One region of the Limosilactobacillus vaginalis genome, then DNA from elsewhere that is predicted to be linked to it. Evidence: riboswitches for the same ligand, from Rfam matches in the RefSeq annotation. Region 1 holds a riboswitch; the other holds the start of a gene.

Region 1 (10,698 bases):
TACCAAGACCACCGGCACCAACGATAGATACCCATTGACCTGGCTTAATGTCAGCAACCTTCAATGCCTTGTACATAGTAACACCGGCACAAGTTAATGAAGTAGCTTCAACTGGGTCAAGGCCTTCTGGAACCTTAACAGCATAGTCAGCAGGAACGATACATTGTTGTGCCATTGCGCCATCAGCAGTGTAACCAGCATTCAAAACGTTCCGGCAAAGTGTTTCACGACCAGTAAGGCAGTATTCACAGTGTCCACAGCCCTTGAAGAACCAAGCAATTGATACCCGGTCCCCAACCTTTAAGGAAGTAACACCAGGAGCAACTTTAGATACACGACCAACACCTTCGTGACCAATAATCCGACCTGGCTTCTTACCAAAGTCACCAGCAGCAACGTGCAAGTCGGTGTGACAAAGACCACAATATTCCATATCAACTAAGGCTTCACCTGGTTTAAGATCCCGAAGTTGAACATCCTTAACAGTAACGTAACCATCTACTGGATCGTTAATAACAGCAGCTTTCATAATCTAAAATCTCCTTTGAACTTGTTATCTTTTACACAAGATATAATAACAAATCCAATTCAGTTTTTAAAGCGCTTTTGTGAATAAATAAACAGGAAATTGACAGACCAATATTCTATTAGTTCTCCACCAATTTACTGAAGCTAGCATCACTTAATTAATACCAATTGTGAGTATTTTAGCAAATAAATTTTATTCACTATGGCTGAATTTGCTCACCATAGTAAATTTCATAAAGTTCTTCAGCAGTTTGGCGCAGAGTTTGATAATCAATGTTATTGGTAAACAGCATCAGCGTTCTTTTAGTTTTATAATCCGCAAAGAAGCAGCAATTATATCCCGGTTCGCTACCATTAGCCCGGATAACCGTTCCCTGAAAATAAATACCGCCAAAATAAGCTTCACGCTGGCTCTTAGGTTGATTAGCAAAGTTCTTAATAAGTTTTGGCTTACTGAGTACACCGTGGTAAATAAAGTTCCAATAGTTTAATGGTGAGAGTAACAAATCACCGGCACCAATTTCTGACGAAGCGGCTTGTGATAGCATCTGCCAAGTCATCCCTGGTTGCATAGTTTGCAGTACTTTACGCGGTTTTACCTGATACACCATTTTTAGCTGATGGTGATTCAACGGTTTCAAAATTGTCTTTTTAATATAGTGATAGTAACCGCCATGAGTCCGCTGGCGAATAATCGCACCTAGTATTTCAAAATCAATATCCTGATAGTTCCAATCATGATTGGCTGTATTCTTAAAGTGATGAAGGAAGAACCGTTCCTGACTTTGTTCGTTATTTAATGTTTTCTTCGGTAACGCACCATCGTTTTGCAGCCCACTCGTATGAGTCATTAACTGTTGTAACGTTATCTGGTCGCTTCCCTGAATTTGGGGATAATATTTGCTTAGTGGCGTACTCCACTTCAGTTCACCCTTTTGAACGAGCTGGTACACTGCGACTCCCGTTATCAATTTTTGCAACGAACCAATCGGAAATAGGGCATTAGGAGTAACAACCTGTGCTGGATTAGTTGTAAGTTTATTCCTTAAAACTACTGGTTGATCCTTTTTCCCGTTAACGAGGATAATTCCATTAATATGGTGATCATGAAGGTATGCTTGTAATTCCAGCTTAGTTTTTCTATCAACCTGACTGGCATTCACATTTTTTTGCGGGCTCCAGAGAAGCACTCCCAGAATAATTACCGGTATTAATAATAAGTAGAATAATTTCCTTGTCATAAGCCGTTCCTAAAAATTGATTGTAATCTAAAGCAAAGTGTCTTTCGCCAAGTCACTACTACTAAAAAAAGCAGGATAGAACTAACAGATTAGTTTCCCCTGCTCTCTACATTTATAATAATCGGAACTACAAGATTTGAACTTGCGACCTCTGCGTCCCGAACGCAGCGCTCTACCAAGCTGAGCTAAGTTCCGAAAAGAAAAAGCGTGACAACACTAAGTAGTGTGCCACGCTTTTAAGTAGTGCACCCAGAAGGAGTCGAACCTTCAACCTTCTGATTCGTAGTCAGACACTCTATCCAATTGCGCTATGGGTGCATAAAGAGCGGAAGACGGGATTCGAACCCGCGACCCCCACCATGGCAAGGTGATGTTCTACCACTGAACTACTTCCGCATAACTGTTCTGCAACAATAATTAATATACCACGTGTCACAGACCGATGTCAATATGATTTTGAAATAAAGTATTATTTCAAATGCGGATGAAGGGACTTGAACCCTTACATCTAAAAGATACAAGATCCTAAATCTTGCGCGTCTGCCAATTCCGCCACATCCGCATATGGAGGATACAGGGCTCGAACCTGTGACCTCCTGCTTGTAAGGCAGATGCTCTCCCAACTGAGCTAATCCTCCGAAAAATGATATATTCATAATGGAACTTTATTAATATATCATCATTTAAATTTAGTGTCAACAATTATTTCAAACCAAGTTCGATTAATTTTTGATCAATCATTTTCAATACTTGACGTGCCGCTACTGGATCTTCGACAAAGTCATACTTATCCCCATCAATCAGCATTTTAGGACTAGCATTATATTGTTGATACCAATCACGGTAGCGTTCATTAAGGTTCTTGTAGTAATTATAGAGAGATGGGTCATTAGTGAGCTGTTCGTATGACCGACCACGTTTTTTTATCCGCTCCAGCATTGTTTCGAATGAAACCTGGATCGTGATTAGCAGATTAGGTGCTTTTTGGTGAGGTTGTTCAGGTAACTCTTCCATCATGTTGTGCAGTAATGATGAGTAAATATCCGATTCTGTTTCGGTTGCCCGCCCCATATCAGCATTGAGTTTAAACAACAATGCATCTTCAAAAATTGAACGGTCAAGGACATTTAAATCATTTCCAAAAGAATCTTTAATCTCATCTAGTCGTCGATTTAAAAAGTAAATTTGCAGTAAAAAACCATACTTTTTCGGGTCCTTATAAAAGAGCGGCAAAATCTTATTATCATCAACAGATTCATAAAATGCTTGGCTATTCAAATGATCAGCCAGCAATCCGGTTAGGCTTGTTTTCCCGGCGCCTATTGTCCCTGCAAGTGCAATCATTAAACGCTTCTCCCCCTTTAATTTATGAAAAACAACTTTACCATTCTAACATTGAACATTAAAAAAAAGAAGAGACTGAACCAGAAGTCCTCTTCCTAAATTCGAAAAGGATTCCCATACCTAAATTTTCTCGGTATAGAAACCCTCTTCAAATTCTAATTAATTTTGTTCTGGGTCATACTTTTCACCCTTAGTCTGCCGAGAAAGATCTACTTCCTTCAACGGAATAATATGGGTCTTATAACGAATTTTGTAGTAGAAGAACAAAATTAGGAATAACGGTACACTCATGTACGTAATCAAAATATTTGACCAGTCAAGTTTTGCAAAGGCCTCAACGTTCTGCCCGCAAATAACAATTGTACAAAGAACAAGCGCAAAAATCGGTCCAAAAGGATACAGGGTTGCGTGATATTTAAGTTCGCTTACAGTATGGCCCTGAGCGGTGTAAGCTTTCCGGAACCGGTAATGTGAAATGGCAATTCCTAGCCATGCAATAAAGCCACACAGTCCAGAAGCATCTGTTAGGTAAAGGTAAGCTTGAGGAACCACAAACTGAGTTGCAAATGCCAATGATGACACAACCATCGTCCCAATTAGTGCATAAATCGGTATTCCCCGACGGTTAACATAGCCGAAGAATCGCCATGCGTAACCTTCACGAGCCTGCGAGTAAAGCATCCGGGTTGAAGCATATAAACCAGAGTTAGCCGCAGAAACAACCGCAGTTAAGATAACCGCATTCATGATACTGGCAGCAACCGCTAATCCAGCCCGCTTAAAAATGATTGTAAACGGACTCATCGTAATGTTAGTAACATCCGAATTTAACAGGTTCTTATCTGTGTATGGCAGGACACATGCAATTACAAAAATGGCAAAGATATAGAAAAGAAGGATTCGCCAGAAAGTTGAATGAATTGCCTTTGAAATTGACTTTTCAGGAGTAGCAGCCTCTCCAGCAGTAATCCCAACTAATTCTGTCCCCTGGAAAGAGAAACCAGCAACCAAGAATACACTAATAATTGCAGGAATGCCGCCAACAAATGGAGCTTTCTTGTAGTGGAAGTTGCTGAAGCCAACTGGTTGACCGCCCATAATTCCCAGAATGATTGCAACCCCGACAATTAAGAAAACGATCACGGTAATTACCTTAATTAATGCTAACCAGTATTCTGTTTCACCGTACGAACGAACTGATAAATAGTTGATAAGGAATACTAAAACCAAGACAACCGTACTAAATACCCAGCTAGGAACATGTGGCAACCAGAAATTCATTACAATTCCCGCACTGGTTACATCAACTGGAATTGTAATCGCCCAGTTAAACCAATAGTTCCATCCCATAGCAAAGCCTAGTGCTGGATCAACAAACTTTGATGAAAATGCAGAAAACGATCCGGTAAGCGGCATATAAGTCGACATTTCACCAAGGCTAGTCATCAAGAAATAAACCATAATCCCCATGATTCCGTATGCAACTAAAGCCCCGCCTGGTCCAGCAGTTGAAATTGCCGAACCACTGGTAATAAATAGACCAGTACCAATCGTTCCACCAAGAGCAATCATTGCCAGGTGACGTGTTTTAAGTGTTCTTTTTATCTGCCCCTGACCATTACCCGTGTCTTCTGTCATCTTAAATTCCTCCTGTAAAATATCTGAGCGACTTACTCAATAAAAAAGGATCTTCCAACAAGGCAACCTCATTAGAAGATCCAAGATTTATCATTGAATCGTTCAGCGAAGCGCCCCGCGATTTATCGCGACAGTCCATGACTTTTTCAATCATGACCCAATGCAGCTCAGAATAAGCTAAGCAGCATTTCGGCATTCTTTCCTTTCAAAACTACTCCGGAACTTATTTTCCTAATAGTCAATACTGATAAAGAATGCAACCTCTTCATTTCGATAACATTATACTCTCATCATTTAATAACGCAAGCCATCATCCCATATCTTGCCGCTTCCAGAGTTCGATCATTCCTGGATTTATAGTGATACGAATAAAATTACACCGGCTTAAAACACCAATTGACGAAGCATTATCGCTCCTTACCTCTGCAGTTACCGTGATCTGAGAGCGGTTTAACTGGTCGCAAACGGCACTTAACGCTTCTGTCATGTACCCTTGATGCTGTTTTCGTGGAAGAAGTAGGTAGCCAACCTCGTATTGCTTTGGAAGAATAGCACCCGTTTTATCGTAGGAATGGAGAAGGATAATCAAGCCAAGTAGTCCTTGCTCTCCCCTTTCCCTTATTTGCAGTACACATTCCGTTTGGGCAAGCATCCCTAAAGTAACTAAATCAACCTTTCCAACTGTAACTAATCCTGCCTGTTGGAATAATGATTGATATTTTAGCAGTGGCGTTAATTCAATAACATTTTGTCGGTGAACCCTTTCAACAATAAGGCGTTTCGTTTTAATTTTCATCAAAAGACCATCCATTTCCCGGGAAATAAAAAACGCAAACAAATCAAAAATGATCCTTTGCGTTCTTCTTTTAATAAATTGAATTACTAAAGATTTTTAGCTCTCGCAGTTTTGGTGCCCAGGCTACGTATAGCCATTCAGCAACTTGAAGCCAAGCATATGCCAAAACCATTGCTGCAATTGTATCTACAGGCCAGTGAGCATATAAGTATACCCGTGAAACCGCCAAGAAGAAAATTGCAAAAATTAATAATAATTGGCAAATCGTCCGGACAGCTGCTTTCTGAATTATTGGGATTACCACAAGGAAAAGGATCCCAGCAACCAGAAACAATCCAAGGGTATGACCGCTCGGAAAACTATAGCCATCGTCGGCAGCTAAGTGTTGTGCTGGTCGTGCCCGTTTTACAAAATGCTTGACCAGTGTTCCTATGACATCCCCACCAATAATTGTACAGATTGCCCATACTGCAGGAATTCGGTAATTTCTTAGCCATAAAACAATTGCAATAATCAGGACCCATAGCAAATCAAGCTTAGGACTTGCTAAAAAGGAAATTAAAGTCATCAAGGCATGGAACCAACCAATATTTTCAAAGCGTTGGCTAGTAAATAACGATTGAAAAACTGCATCCATTGTGGTTCCAATTGTTGAATTGAACTTAATCATTAGCATCAAAACAATAAAAACGACTCCACTAATTGTAAATCGTTTCCACCGTTGATTATCTGGAACAATTAACATTATCTTTCTCCTATCATCAATTAAACATTAATTTAGAGTATACCATACCCCTAGCTTTTTGATTTTGAAGTTTTTACTAAACTAAGATGCAAGTAGTTTACTGCGCGAATTAGTAGTTCGCCAAGCCCGAAGCCAAGAGTAATCGCCCCAGCAATTACAATGACCTGATAAAGATATACCGTTGCTAATTGATAATTACCAATTGCAAAATTACGAACAAGTTTGTAGGCCTGTCCCCCTGGAACAAACGGAACTAAGGCAGGAACATTAAATACAATCATCGGCATTTTTAAGTGACGGGCAGCAACCATACTAAGCAGAGAAATTAAAATGGCAGCAAAAAGGTTACTGATTGCCAAGCCAGTATGCTGATAATAATACATTATCCAATAGATGACCCAAACACCGCCACCAATAATTCCAGCCGTATTATACGCCCGTAACGGAATATGCAATAAAACACCGAAGCAGACGGTAGATATATATGAAAGAATAAATTGTACGAATAAGTTTTCCCAGTTCATTCGCTTCTCCTAACTAAAACGCATGACAATTACAATTGCACTACCAATCGCTACTGCAGTTAATATTGCCTCAATTCCGCGAGTTGGGCCGCTAATGAGATTCCCAGAAACAAGGTCCCGGGCAGCGTTTGTTAGGGGAATTCCTGGTACCAGCGGCATTACGCCTCCAATAATAATTGAATTGGCATTTTGAGTCCACCCAAGTTTAACGGTTAAGATTGCTAAGCCTCCGATAACTAGTGATGCACAAAACTCACCAAGATACTGAATTTTAAATTTACGGACAACGAACGAGAATACAGCATAACTTAAGCCGCCAATGATAAATGCCGCCCACCAGTCAACAACGTCCCCAGTAAAAACGATCATTAAGGCAGCACTTAAAATAGCGGCTGCGAATGCTTCTAATGGATTTTGCCACCAGTCAGTCGTCTGCCGTTCAATTGACTTTAATTGGGCATGCGCCTCGGGTAATTCAATTAGTCCGCTTGCTAGTTCACGAGAAACTTCATTTACTGCTGCAACCTTACTAAGATCATTTTTTCGCCGGCGAATATCAGCAACCTGCGAATTAGGGAGATCATCACTGCTCGCAACAATCCCGGTTAACGTTGTGAAAGCCTGGAATTTTCTCAAACCGGCATTCTTTGCGATTCGATCTAAAGTATCGTTGACCCGTTCCATATTTGAGCCATTCTCGATCAGCAGTCTTCCTGCTAGAACACAGGTCCGTAACGCAAGAATTCGTCGTTCTTCTGTTAGCATTAATGTCTTCCCTCCCGATGTTCCTAATTCATGTTCTCCCTCTGTGAAAAACTGGGTTACTATCTTTCTAACACTAAAGTAGCAAAAAAGACCGAGGTATTTCTCGGCCCTTCACATCACTATTTGTCTGAATTTCCGGCCTTAATAAAGATGTTGTGCGATGCCTTATACGAAACATTTAACGGGGTATCTTCACCATCTTTTTCAATAACTAATGGCCCCTCAAACGGCTCGTGGCGGATTACTTTAACGGTATCGTTTGGCCGTAACTTTAATTCTTCCAGGTATGTTAATAATTCATGGTTATCTAAGAAGCGTTCAAGCTGAACTGTTTCACCATCATTTGCATCTGCCAGCAAACGGTGTGAAACATCAGGAAACTGTCCACTCGCTGACGGAATAACTCCACCATGAGGACATGCTTGCGGGTGTTGTAAAAAGTTATCTAGTGCTGTTGCTAAACGGTCACTTGTTTGGTGCTCTAAAACTTCGGCTTCTGAGTGAACATCCGCAAAATTATAGTGAAGCTTATCAACAAGAAATGTTTCCCACAGGCGGTGTTTACGAACTAACTCTGCTGCATACTTCTGTCCCTTTTCAGTAAGTGAAATACCAGCATAGGGTTCATGAACTACTAGTCCTTCATCAGATAGTTTTGAAACCATTTCTGTTACAGAACCTGCCGCTATACCTAGGCCTAACGAAATATCCTTATTTGAAACCTTCTTGTGACTACCACCTAGCTCAAAGATAATCTTAAGATAATCTTCTTTCATCGGTGTCAAGGGCTGCATCCTCCTCTACTTTGTTTATCGGCCTACGAACGGTCCTCTAATTAACTTATAATAACACATTTGATTATAGCATAATCAATAAGCATCTTCTTCGGATAGCCTAATTTTTTTGTTAGTTAGTAATTTAGTATGCTAAACTTATGAAGGAGATATCAAAGAAATGAGGAGTTTACGATGGATGAACAAATCACGGGAAAATGCTTTTTAGCAGTAACCGTATTAAACGTTCTGATAACTGTTGTTGAAATTATCGGGGGACTGGTTTCAGGAAGTCTTGCCTTACTGTCCGATGCCTTTCATAACTTAGGAGACTCATTTTCAATTGTTCTCGGCTATGTTGCCCAGTCAATTGCTAACAAGCCAGAAACGAGCAAACGGACATATGGATACCGTCGCGCTGAAATTCTTGCGGCAATGGTCAACGCTGCTTTCTTAGTAATCGTCTCGGTATTCTTAATCATCGAAGCCATTAAACGAATTCAGCAGCCCGCACATATTAACGGTGAAATAATGTTAATTGTTGCCGTTGTTGGTTTAGTCGCTAACTTACTTTCAGCGGTTCTGCTTCATTCTGGAAGCCACAATAACTTAAATGTAAAAGCAACCTACCTTCACGTTTTAAGTGATGCCCTATCATCATTTGCCGTAATTATTGGCGGTGTGATTCTAACATTTATTAACATCCCTTGGCTTGATCCGGTTTTGACAATTGCAGTGGCAATCTACATTGCCTACGAGGCTTGGCCTGTAATCAAGCAAACCGTTACCATTCTTATGGAATCAGCGCCAAAGCTTGACTATAACGGGATTGAACGAGATTTGGTTAAAATTGATGGGGTTACCGCGGTTCACCATGTTCATGCATGGATGATTGATGAAAAGCGAATTATTTTCTCCGCCCATTTAAATTGTCACGATATGAAGCTTAGCGATGTTGAAAAAATTTATAGTCAGGTTGATAAAATTCTTCGCGAAAAATATGGTATTTGCCACGTCACAATTCAAGCAGAATACCACCGGGGAAAAGACGAGGACTTCTTCGATACGGTGGTTGATGAGGAACATTTAATTAAATAAGTAGTAAGAGGATGAGAAAAAACTAAACATTTTTTCTCATCCTCTATCCATATTTAGCGATCTCCGAACTTATAGAGTCTAATCGCGGGAATCCAAATAGGCTCACTTCGTATCGTAACTGAGGAACTCGAGCCTAACGCAGCGAAGCAAGCCTATTCGGCTACGAACGATTCTGATGAGTTTATCATCATTCATCGTTCTAGGTTAGTCAACCGTCCCTCCGAGAAAGTTAATTCCCAGCTTCAATATTTTTAGAACAGCTTACCAACTCCGTAGTGGATGGCAACAGTAATCAATGCAATGATAATATTTCGAATAACTGCGATTTTTACTAACCCGTTTCCCAGCTTTGAACTAATATATCCGGTTAGCGCACTAGTTAAAACTACCGCCAAAATAACCGCATACCACTTATAAGCAGCGGGGGCAAAGGTCATCGCACAAAGGGGAAAGATTCCACCGGCAGCTGCTGAAAAGAGAGAGGAGAAAGCAGCATCCCAAGGATTCAAGTAGTGTCCTAACTCAATATCATACTTAACCCGAACAACGGTCTCCAGAGGCTTTTTGCTAAGAAGATCTTTTGCAATTGCGAGTGAAGTTTCTGGAGTAACACCCTTGCTGACGTAATAATCCTTAACAGCAGCAACTTCACTTTCAAAATCAGTTTTTAAGAGGTGTTGCTCCTTACTTACGGCCGATTCTTCTGTATCCTTCTGTGTTGAAACTGAAGCATACTCTCCAGAAGCCATTGAAAACGCACATGCAAGCAAATCAGATAGCCCCGCAATAAAGATCGTAAACCGGTCAGATGTCGCAGCGGCAACAGAAACCAGAACACCAACAACGGTTAAGATACCATCATTCGAACCTAATACACCAGCACGAAGGGTATTCAGCTTTTCTTCCATCGTTTGCTTTTTTTGTTGCTTAATTTTTTCCATCGCTCACCCCTCCTTTAGTGTGCCAGCAACTGACCAATAATATAGGTAACACCCATAGTTAGTAATCCAGCAATGGCATTCCGAATACTTGACTTCAACCGGTTAGAATTACTCAGGATCGCAGCGCAGTATCCCGTTATTAACAGGGCGATTAAAACCGCGATTGCAGTCGCAAGAATTCTACTTTCTGCGGGTGCCAGCGTAACTGCTAGCATTGGTAAGACAGAACCGGTTGGAAAAGAGATGAACGATGCAATGGCGGCCGCGTATGGACTGGTAAAATCTTTAGGATTAAACCCATACCG
Region 2 (10,698 bases), 480 kb from region 1:
AGGTAGCAACGGTATGCCCATAGAGTACGGGAACCCGTAAGCATTGACTCGTAATTACTGGAGATTGTGCTTTCACGATTTCTTTCTTTTCCGAATCAAGATGACCAAAGATCTTTAGTGGTTCATCTTCAGACTTAGCTTCTTCACCAGGAATATATGGGATAACGTTATTTTGAATTTCAGGAGCAGTCTCCAGAGTTTTTCCAGCACCGGAAATTGCTTGATAAGTACAAGCCAGTACCTGAGTTGGTTCAAACTTCTGCCAAGCAGCGATTGCAGGCGTATAGCTTTGAATTGAACAATTTGGCTTAACAGCAACAAATCCACGCTGGGTTCCTAACCGTTCTTGCTGAGCCTTAATGACTTCAATGTGGTCGGGATTAATTTCTGGAACAACCATCGGAACGTCGGGAGTCCAGCGGTGCGCACTGTTATTTGAAACCACTGGAATTTCGTGCTTAGCATACTCGTCTTCCAGCTTCCGGGTATCTGCCTTATCCAGGTTAATTGCTGAAAAAATAAAGTCAACTTGTGACGCAACCGCATCAACGTCTTCCGCATCAAGTACTGTCAAATCCTTAACTGCCTCTGGAATTGGCGTTTCCCCCATCTTCCAACGGCCATTGACAGCTTCACCATACGTTTTTCCAGCACTCCGCTTACTAGCAGCAACCGTTGTCACTTCGAACCAGGGATGGTTGGCAAGCAGGGTAACATAACGCTGACCAACCATTCCCGTTGCCCCGATAATACCCACTTTTAATTTTTCACTCATCATAAATTCCTTCTTACTTTAATTTAACTGTTCCATAAAGGATCCTAACCGGCTAATTACTGTTTCAATATCGTCGTCCGAAGCGGCATAGGAAAGACGAATGTATCCTTCACCACCAGGTCCAAATGCTTGACCAGGGATTACCCCAACCTTAGCTTCATGGGCTAACTGCCGAGCAAACTTGAAATCATCATTACCAAACGCTTCCGGAATCTTCGCAAAGATATAGAAAGCACCATCTGGCACCGCAATTTCAAAGCCCATCTTCTTCATTGCCCCTGCTAAGCGATCCCGACGCTTTTGATAATGCTGCTTAAATTCAACCGGATCAGCAGCACCATTAGTCAGGGCTTCAAGCGCTGCTGCCTGAGCGGTATCGTTCGGTGCAGTTACCATGAACGAATGCATCTTTGAAATTTGGTTAATTGCGTCTTGCGGAGCTGCCACATAGCCTAATCGCCAGCCCGTCATCGCATGGGATTTTGACAAGCCGCTAATGAGAATCGTCTGTTCAGGAAGGAGTGTTGCTAACGAGGTAAACGGTTGATCATAAATCAATTCACTATAAATCTCATCTACAACTGCTAGCAGGTGATGCTCCTTAATTACCTTTGCCAGCGAAACTAGTTCATCTCGGGAATAGCATCGCCCGGTAGGATTATTCGGGTAGTTAAGAATGATTGCTTTAACCTTGCTGCCCTCACGCTTTAGGATCTTTTCTAATCGTTCCGCAGTTAGCAAAAAGCCATCATTTGAAGTATCAACCTTGACTGGTATTGCTCCCGTAAGCGAAATACTCGGAAAGTAAAGGGAGAAGATTGGTGTCGGAATAATCACCTCATCCCCAGGATTTAGCAGGGCAAAGGTTGTTGCCGTAATCGCTTCAGTTGCCCCAACAGTTACGATGATCTCCTTTTCTGGATCATAGTGAACTGACCGGGTCTTCATTAGATAATCACTGATTGCTTTACGCAACGGTAATGTTCCCCGACTTGCTGAATAGTGAGAATCATTGTCATTAATGCTATCAATTGCTGCTTGCTTAACGTGTTTCGGAACATCAAAGTCTGGTTCGCCTAGAGTTAACTTAACAATTCCCGGAATCGCGGAAATTTCATCATCAAATGCCCGAATCTGTGCAGGAGGTAATTCAGCAACCCGCTGATTGACAACCTGTTCTAAGTGTTGATCTAATTTTGGCATTTCAAATTCCTCCTACAAGATCTTTTCAAGGCCAACGACAAGGTGATCTAAGTCACCTACCTTTTCTAGGGCAACCTTAACCCCACTCATAAAGGATTGTCGGTCAAATGAGTCCTGGCGAATTGTCAATGCTTCACCTGCACCACCAAAAAGGACCTGTTCATGAGCAATGTAGCCAGGAAGGCGGACAGAATGAATCTTAATTCCGTGGTAGTCACCACCACGAACACCAGCCAAGGACTCGGTTTCATCAGGATTGCTCTCGTGTGGTTCACGAACCTGATCAATTAATTTTGCTGTACTCAAGGCAGTCCCAGATGGCGCATCCTTTTTATCTGCATGGTGCATTTCGATCACTTCCACATCTGGGAAGTACTTGGCTGCCTCTTGAGCAAACTTCATTAAAAGAACCGCTGACATCCCGAAGTTTGGCGCAATTAGGCCACCAAGGTGCTTACTTTCACTCAGTTCAATCAATTCTTGTTCTTGCTCATCAGTCAACCCGGTCGTCCCAACAACTGGCAATAAGCCATTATTCAACGCATACTTTACGTTCTCGTAAACGGCATTTGGAACTGTAAAGTCAAGCCAAATATCCGCTACCGTCGGATCAACATCCGTTAATGAATTAAATACCTTCACATTCCCACTTAAATGGTATTGCTCACGGTCAGCAGCATCCAGATGCGGTGCTAAAACAGCAGTAATTTCCATATTTGCCATTGAGTTAACCAGTTCAACAGCCTTTTGCCCCATTGCACCGGTTGCCCCTGCAATTAATACGTTTGCCATTAGCTATCTTCCCTTCATTTTATAAGTCTAACGGAAGTGTCTTGTTTTCTAAGGAGTCAGCTGGTAAGTCGAGTGCTTGTTCGAGCTGAGTCTGCTCTTCCTTATTAAGGGAAAGAATTGGCAGACGGCAGTCACCAGCATTAAAGCCTTGGGCATTCAGAATGGCCTTGACTGGAGATGGGGATGGGAACATGAAGCATGCTGCCATCCGTGGAGTTAACCACCGCTGAAGCTTTCCGGCAAGCTTGTAATCGCCACGGTAAAGGGCATCGAACATTTGCCGCATTTCCTTAACGTAAAGGTGTGAAGCGACTGAAACAACCCCATTAGCGCCTAATACTCGTGAAGTCAATGCCTGGGCATCTTCACCGGTAAAGACAAGGAAATCATCCGCCTTATGTTCAATGATGTATTCCATATCTTCTAGTGGTGCACACTGCTTAATTCCAGCGATATTTGGGTGTTGGGAAAGTTCAACGACAGTTTCTGGAGCCATCTTTGAGCCGGTCCGTCCTGGAATATTGTAGATAATAATTGGCAAGTTCACGTTGTCTGCTACCGTCTTAAAGTGGGCAAGCATCCCCCGTTGGTTTGGCTTGTTGTAAGGTGGTACTACTACTAAAGCGTAGTCAATCCCGTTAATTTGGCCAACTTCATTAGTGAGGGCAATTGTTTCTTGAGGATTATTACTTCCTGTACCAGCGATTACAGGAACCCGACCATCAACGATTTCCCCAAACCGGGTATATAAAGCAATCTTCTCATCATGGGTTAGTTCCGGAGTTTCACCAGTAGTTCCACCGATGACAAAGCCGTTACAACCACGGTCAATCAATGAGTTGGTTAACTTTTCTAATGCGTTAAAGTCGATCTCGTTATCACTATTAAAGGGCGTTACAATCGCTGTTAATAAATCTGCATTTGCTAATGTTGTCATATTCTCTTCCTCCAATTATTCTGTCATCCGATATTCCAAGAAACCTGTAATTGCGTCAACACCGCGCTGAATGGCTTCTTCCTTTGGCTTTAAGGTTGCCGAATGCAATTGCGAATCATCATCGACTCCCAACCAAAACATCGTTCCCGGAAACTTTGCCAAAAGGAAGCCAAAGTCTTCTCCGGTCATTGCTGGTTCAGTCTCAATAAAGTTTACACTGGGCGTTGATTTCATGTATGAGATAAAACGCTTGGTCAATTCAGAATTATTCTCAACTGGCCAATAACCACCCTGGTTTAATTCCAAATTAACCGTCATATTATAACTTCGGCCGATTCCTTCACAAATATCTTTTAACCGCTGATCAATCGTTTCAATCATCTTTTGGGTTAGTCCGCGAATTGTCCCTTCAATTCGGGTATGACCAGCAATCACATTCCGAATCGTTCCGCCATCAATTTTTCCTAAAGTAACTACCCCGCTTTGAATTGGGTCAATACTCCGTGAAATTACCGTTTGCACCTGGCTGATCAACATTGCCGCCGCGACAATTGTATCATTAGCGTCTTGCGGGTAGGCAGCGTGACCACCCTTTCCGGTCAAGTCAATATTCACTTCAGTTGTCCCTGCAAATAGGGTTCCCATTCGACAACCAATTGCCCCAGCAGGCAAATCTGGATTATCGTGTAAGCCATAAAATTCGTCAGGACACCAGCGACCATGAAATAGCCCTAGTTCATATGATTGCTTACCACCACTCTCGCTTTCTTCCGCTGGTTGGAAGAAAAAGAGTAGGTTGTCCTTGGGCTGGTGTTCACTAAAGTAGGAAAGGACGCCTAAAGCCACAGTCATGTGAATATCATGTCCACAGGCGTGCATCACTCCCGGGTGCTGAGAAGAATATGGCAAACCAGTCTGTTCTTCTACCGGCAAAGCGTCAATATCCGTGCGATAGCCAATTGTCCGTTGCGGATCAAAGCCGTGAACTAACACCATCATTGAAGTTGGCAACTCATCCGGATTACGAATTTCTAAGAATTCTTGATCCATCGCCTTTACCGTTTCTAAAAGGAACTGGTGAGTTTCAGTTTCCTGAAGTGCTAATTCCGGAATCTGATGAAGATGACGACGAATCTTAATTAAATCACTTTCGCTTAACATTTTGCGCTCCTATAACTTCCGCAAGTCGTCTTCTAAGCCGGTCTTACTTTCAGTCTTGGCATCAACCTTTTTGACAAACTTAGCTGGAACCCCGGCAACCATTGTATGCGGCTCAACGTCATGGGTAACGATTGCTCCGGCAGCGACAACAGCACCTTCACCAACATGAACTCCTTCAATAACCACGGCATTAGCGCCGATTAACACGTTATCGTCAATCCGCACCGGTTGAGCTGATGCTGGTTCAACAACTCCAGCAAGAACGGTTCCCGCACCGATATGACAATGCTTGCCAACAATTGCTCGGCCACCAAGGATTGCCCCCATATCAATCATCGTGTCATCACCAATTTCAGCACCAATATTAATTGTTGCTCCCATCATAATAACGGCATTGTTCCCAATTAGAACCTTGTCACGAATGGTTGCTCCTGGTTCAATCCGGGCATTAATTCCCTTCAAATCAAGCAAGGGAACTGCAGAATTACGACAATCATTTTCAATATGGTAATCAGCAATCAAATCAGCGTTTTCTTTTAATAATGGTTCAACCACTGACCAATCACCGAAAATTACACCGGTATGATCGTCAACAAATGATTGCACTTCTTCTGGAAAGTTAATTTCACTTAAGTTTCCCTTTAAATAAACCTTTACGGGTGTTTTCTTCGGAGCATTGCCAATGTAGTTAATAATCGCTTGCGCATCTAATTCAGCCATTGTTGTTACCTCTCTCTTCCTATTATTTACTAGTCATTATTGTTGATATTTACGATCTAAGTGAACCAAGTCAGCTAAAGACTCCCGCTCAATCACAAGCTGAGCCTTGCCATCTTCTGCAAAGACAACTGCTGGCCGGGGATTACGGTTATAATTTGAAGCCATTGAATAACCATAAGCACCAGTATCAAGCATGGCAAGAACGTCACCTGGCTGAGTTTCCGGTAATCCTTGATCCTGGGCTAAAATATCACCAGATTCACAGTACTTTCCGGCAAGACGGACATGTTCCTTGATTGGTGCTTGCGGATTGCTTGCCAAAACGGTTTCGTATTCAGCTTGATAGAGTGCTGGACGAATATTGTCACCCATCCCCCCGTCAACCGTGACGTATGGTTTCAGACCCGGCACATCCTTGCGGGAACCAACTGTATAGAGGTTATATCCTGCTGGTCCAACAATTGACCGTCCTGGTTCAATCCAAATTGCCGGCATTGAGAGTCCTTTTTCAGCAGTTTCCTTTTTAATTGCCTTGATAATCGCATCGACGAACTCCTCAGGCTTAAGGGGATGATCGGCAGCAACATAACGAATTCCAAAGCCACCACCAACATTAATTACTTGTGCTTCATAGCCAAATGCGTCTCGCCAATGAGCGGCAACTTCAACTAACTTCTTTGCCACGCCTTCAAAGCCTGCTAATTCAAAGATTTGTGAACCAATATGAGCATGAAGGCCACGCATCTTCATCCGCGAATTAGCAAGAACCTTTTGCAATGCTTCATCTGCTTGACCAGATTGAAGGTCGAAGCCGAACTTGCTATCAACTTGCCCGGTTTGGATGTATTTATTTGTATGAGCTGAGATTCCGGGGGTGATTCTTAGCATTACGTCAACGGTTGCATCGCGTTCCTCAAGCACCGTGGCTAATAATTCAATCTCATGGAAATTATCAATCATGATCGTCCCCACATGGTGGTCAATCGCCATTTCCAGCTCTTCACGCGACTTATTATTACCATGGAAACTTACCCGTTCCATCGGGAAGTCAGCCTTAGTTGCTGTATAAAGCTCCCCAGCCGAAACGACATCAACGTGAGCCCCTTCGACAGCAGCAACCTGATACATTGCAATTGCGGCAAAGGCCTTACTTGCATAACTGACCGCATAGTCGACCTGATTAGCATCAAATACTCGCCGAAAGCTCCGAATTTGCTGTCGGATTTGGGAAACGTCGTAAACAACCAGTGGCGTTCCGTATTCCTGAGCTAGTTCAATTGAATCACAACCACCAATCATCAGGTGTCCCGCGTCATTCAATTGGTCAGCAGTAATTTGTTGGTTCATACTCATTCCTCCATTACTCATTCGGGGAAAACAAAGTGATAAAAAAATCCACTGTCTGCGCGAAGACAAACAGTGGATGCATTTTATCCGTTTTGTCGATAGCGCAACGTGGGCTGATATTGTCCCACGACAGTCCGTAACTTATTCAGCCACGCCCCAGTGCCTTAACCGTGCCAGGTTAAGTACTTCGGCGACCGCCCTGTTCATCAATTCTCATTGCTTGGCAGGCTAAAATTGATTACTGGTGTTGGCCGCGCCTCTTCGATTTATAAATATAATAAAGTTATTAGATTAGAATGTCAACGAAATCATTAAATTTTCTCATATTTATTTAATTAAATTTCATTAGTAATTGTATATTCCTTTCATATTTAGTCAATCTTCAAGTTTGGCAATCATTAGCCGGCATTCTGTGATATTCTAGTAGGAATAAGTTTTTAAATTTGTTTAAAGAAGAGGAGAATTGATCGTGTTAGAACGGATCTTTCATTTAAGCGATGCTCATACCACCGTCAAGGGCGAATTAATTGCTGCCCTGACGACTTTCGTGAGTTTGTCATATATTCTATTTGTTAACCCAAACATCCTGCATGCTGCGGGAATTAATAAGGGTGCTGCTTTTACGGTTACCGCAGTTGCAACGGCAATTGGTTGTTTCTTAATGGGACTAATTGCCAACTACCCAATTGCTTTAGCACCGACATTGGGTAGTGCTGCTTTCTTTACTTATAATGTAGTTATCGGAATGCACATTAACTGGCAAACAGCTTTAGCCAGTGTTCTCGTGGCCTCATTTCTGTTTATTTTAATTACAATCTTAAAATTGCGGGAAAAAGTGGTTGATGCGATTCCACAAGACATCAAATACGCGATCTCTGCCGGAATTGGGTTATTCATTGCCTTTATTGGTTTGCAAAACGGGAAATTAATCGTGAATAACTCATCATCCCTAGTTGGCCTAGGCTCATTTGGTAACCCCGATGTCTGGTTAACCCTATTTGGTTTAATCCTAACCGTAATTTTAATGGCTGCCCGAGTACCAGGGTCAATCTTTATTGGAATGATCATTACGGCTATCTTCGGGATGTGCATCGGTCAAATCCCACTACCTCATGGTATCGTCTCAACAGCACCAAGTATGGCACCGACATTTGGTCACGCCATCTTCCACTTAAAGGACATTAATACACCACAACTATTCATGGTTGTCCTCACCTTCCTGTTAGTTACCTTCTTCGATACTGCCGGAACACTGATTGGGATGACTCAGCAAGCCGGAATGGTTGATAAGAATGGTAAGATTCCCCGGATCGGCAAGGCCTTTCTCTCTGACTCCCTTGCCATGGTTGAAGGGGCAATCTGTGGTACCGCGCCACTAGGAACTTCCGTTGAATCCAGTGCCGGAATTGCTATGGGTGGTCGAACCGGATTAACCGCAGTCTTTGTCGGCATTTTATTCTTGATCTCCATGATCTTTAGCCCCCTGCTAGCAGTAATCCCAACAACCGTCACCGCACCAGCATTAATCATTGTTGGTGTCTTAATGGCAAATAACTTGAAGTATATTAATTGGGATCGCTTTGAAGTGGCCTTTCCTGCCTTCCTTGTTGTGGTCGGAATGCCATTAACCTACTCCATTTCCGATGGCCTAGCCCTTGGAATGATCGCTTACCCAATCACCATGATTGCTTCCAAACACCACAAAGACGTCTCCCCAATGATGTACGCCCTCTTCGTTATCTTTATTCTGTTCTTTGGAATAACGAATATGAAGTAGAAGGAAGTGCGAGCCGTGACGGATTAGCAACTGAGCACTAGGAAATCTCGGACGATGATTGGCAACAATCAAGGACGAGATCACTAGGCGGAAGTTGCGGTCACGGTAAGCACGTTATGACTAGGTTGATTTCAGCCTAGTCTTTTTTGATCTCTTTATGGGGTTAACGTTCTAATGCAACTGTGTCGAAATATGCTTCGTCCGAGTTTCTTCTACTGCTACATAGTCAAGATCGGTTCGCCCTAACCTTCCTCGAGCTAACGACCTCCACTTCCGATGATAAATCATCGTTCAGTGGAGAAATCGTTAGCCACCGGAAGGTTTTAACGGGCTCACACTCTATTTTTCTCTTGCATATTTATCAATCAATGTTAAAATTCGATTAAAAAGTTTGCGTGGGGTTCTCATGCAAGAAGGAGAATTGAGAATGAAAGTAGTTAAATTTGGTGGTAGTTCATTAGCTGATGGGGCCAGTTATGAACACGCAATTAAGATTATTACGAGTGATCCTGAACGGCGAGTAGTGGTTACTTCAGCCCCTGGGAAAAGAAATGCGGATGATATTAAGGTAACCGATCTCTTAATTAAATATGCACATGCAATTATTAAGAATGACGATCAGGAAGCCATGGTCGTTCGCAAAACTATTCTAGATCGCTACCAAGCAATCGCGGATTATTTTGATCTTCCAAGCGGGCAAATGCAACCGCTAGTTGAGCGACTCGCTAATTTACCTAATGGGAATTACCCTAATAATAATTACCTGCTGGCCGCTTTTAAGGCTCATGGTGAACGACTAAATGCCGAGTTAATGTCATTGGTTCTTAACCGCCTCGGCCATCCTGCCCGGTTTGTCACTCCCGAAGAAGTGGGCTTAAAGGTCGCTGGGACGCCAAATAATGCTACTGTGATTCCAGAAACTTATGCACGATTAGCCAACTTTTCTTTTAGCAAGCATGACATTATCGTTTTCCCTGGTTTTTACGGAATTACGCTTGCTGGTCATATTGCAACCTTCTCGCGGGGTGGTTCTGATATTACCGGAGCGATTCTTGCACGGGGACTACATGCTGAAATGTATGAGAATTTCACCGACGTTGATGCAATCTACTCCGCTAACCCAAATGTAGTTAAAGATCCTCAACCAATTGCAAAGATGACCTATCGCGAAATGCGGGAACTTTCCTATGCTGGTTTCTCTGTATTCCATGATGAAGCGTTAATTCCAGCAATCCAAGGAAATGTTCCAATCAACGTTAAAAATACTAATAACCCTGAAAAACCGGGTACACTGATTGTTCCTGACCACTCTTTCCAACCAACTGATATTATTACGGGAGTCGTTAGCGGAAAGCACTTTGCGGCCTTATACTTACATAAATACTTACTGAATAAAGAATCCGGATTCACTTTACGCATTCTTGAAATTCTCGCTCGCCATGATGTTTCATACGAACACATGCCTTCAGGGATTGACGATATTACAATTATTTTTGATAAGAAGGAACTCGATGATGAGCTAGTTGATATTATTTGCAACGAAATTCAGGAAGAAATCAATCCTGATCGTTTAGAATGGATTGATAACTACGCAATTACAATGGTAGTTGGCGAAGGGATGCGTAATCGGACCGGTGTTATCAATGACATCTTGAATCCCCTTGCCGAAAAGCATATCGCTGTACCAATGATTAACATGGGGGCTTCCCGAATTGCGATTATGATTGGGACATATAACCAAGACGCAGATGCTGCAGTTCGTGCAATTTACCACCGCTTTTTTGTTAACTAGGAGGAAATTTATGACTGAATTATTAAAAGTTCATGGTTCTCAGAATTGTTTCTTTATTCTGGACCAAACCAAACTCCAACGAGAATTAACCGATGATGAGTTAGTTGCCCTTGCCCAGCAAATTACTAGCAAGGAGCATGGCCTCCTGGGTGGCGCTGACGGTGTTTTAGTGGTTAATCGGCCTGTCCGTGAAG

The links. Region 1 has a riboswitch for lysine ahead of N4627_RS07605 (amino acid permease). Riboswitches for the same ligand answer to the same signal wherever they lie in the genome.
Region 2: linked by a shared signal. The riboswitch ahead of lysA (diaminopimelate decarboxylase) and the one ahead of N4627_RS07605 (amino acid permease) in region 1 are both predicted to bind lysine.

Annotation. Positions count from the first base shown of each region.
Region 1 is NZ_CP104399.1:1,500,864-1,511,561, forward strand. Features, by position in the region: gene adhP (alcohol dehydrogenase AdhP) at 1-529, opposite strand, end outside; gene N4627_RS07570 (serine hydrolase domain-containing protein) at 729-1,769, opposite strand; tRNA gene N4627_RS07575 (tRNA-Pro) at 1,891-1,964, opposite strand; tRNA gene N4627_RS07580 (tRNA-Arg) at 2,014-2,087, opposite strand; tRNA gene N4627_RS07585 (tRNA-Gly) at 2,094-2,165, opposite strand; tRNA gene N4627_RS07590 (tRNA-Leu) at 2,249-2,331, opposite strand; tRNA gene N4627_RS07595 (tRNA-Val) at 2,335-2,407, opposite strand; gene N4627_RS07600 (deoxynucleoside kinase) at 2,472-3,113, opposite strand; gene N4627_RS07605 (amino acid permease) at 3,273-4,751, opposite strand; lysine riboswitch at 4,852-5,025, opposite strand; gene N4627_RS07610 (GNAT family N-acetyltransferase) at 5,062-5,547, opposite strand; gene N4627_RS07615 (phosphatase PAP2 family protein) at 5,618-6,292, opposite strand; gene N4627_RS07620 (threonine/serine exporter family protein) at 6,343-6,816, opposite strand; gene N4627_RS07625 (threonine/serine exporter family protein) at 6,826-7,581, opposite strand; gene N4627_RS07630 (metal-dependent transcriptional regulator) at 7,701-8,366, opposite strand; gene N4627_RS07635 (cation diffusion facilitator family transporter) at 8,550-9,452, shown strand; gene N4627_RS07640 (VIT1/CCC1 transporter family protein) at 9,704-10,393, opposite strand; gene N4627_RS07645 (VIT1/CCC1 transporter family protein) at 10,408-10,698, opposite strand, start outside.
Region 2 is NZ_CP104399.1:1,019,929-1,030,626, forward strand. Features, by position in the region: gene asd (aspartate-semialdehyde dehydrogenase) at 1-775, opposite strand, end outside; gene N4627_RS05010 (aminotransferase class I/II-fold pyridoxal phosphate-dependent enzyme) at 794-1,978, opposite strand; gene dapB (4-hydroxy-tetrahydrodipicolinate reductase) at 1,991-2,770, opposite strand; gene dapA (4-hydroxy-tetrahydrodipicolinate synthase) at 2,790-3,707, opposite strand; gene N4627_RS05025 (N-acetyldiaminopimelate deacetylase) at 3,723-4,868, opposite strand; gene dapD (2,3,4,5-tetrahydropyridine-2,6-dicarboxylate N-acetyltransferase) at 4,878-5,588, opposite strand; gene lysA (diaminopimelate decarboxylase) at 5,625-6,935, opposite strand; lysine riboswitch at 7,026-7,205, opposite strand; gene N4627_RS05040 (NCS2 family permease) at 7,405-8,712, shown strand; gene N4627_RS05045 (aspartate kinase) at 9,140-10,504, shown strand; gene dapF (diaminopimelate epimerase) at 10,515-10,698, shown strand, end outside.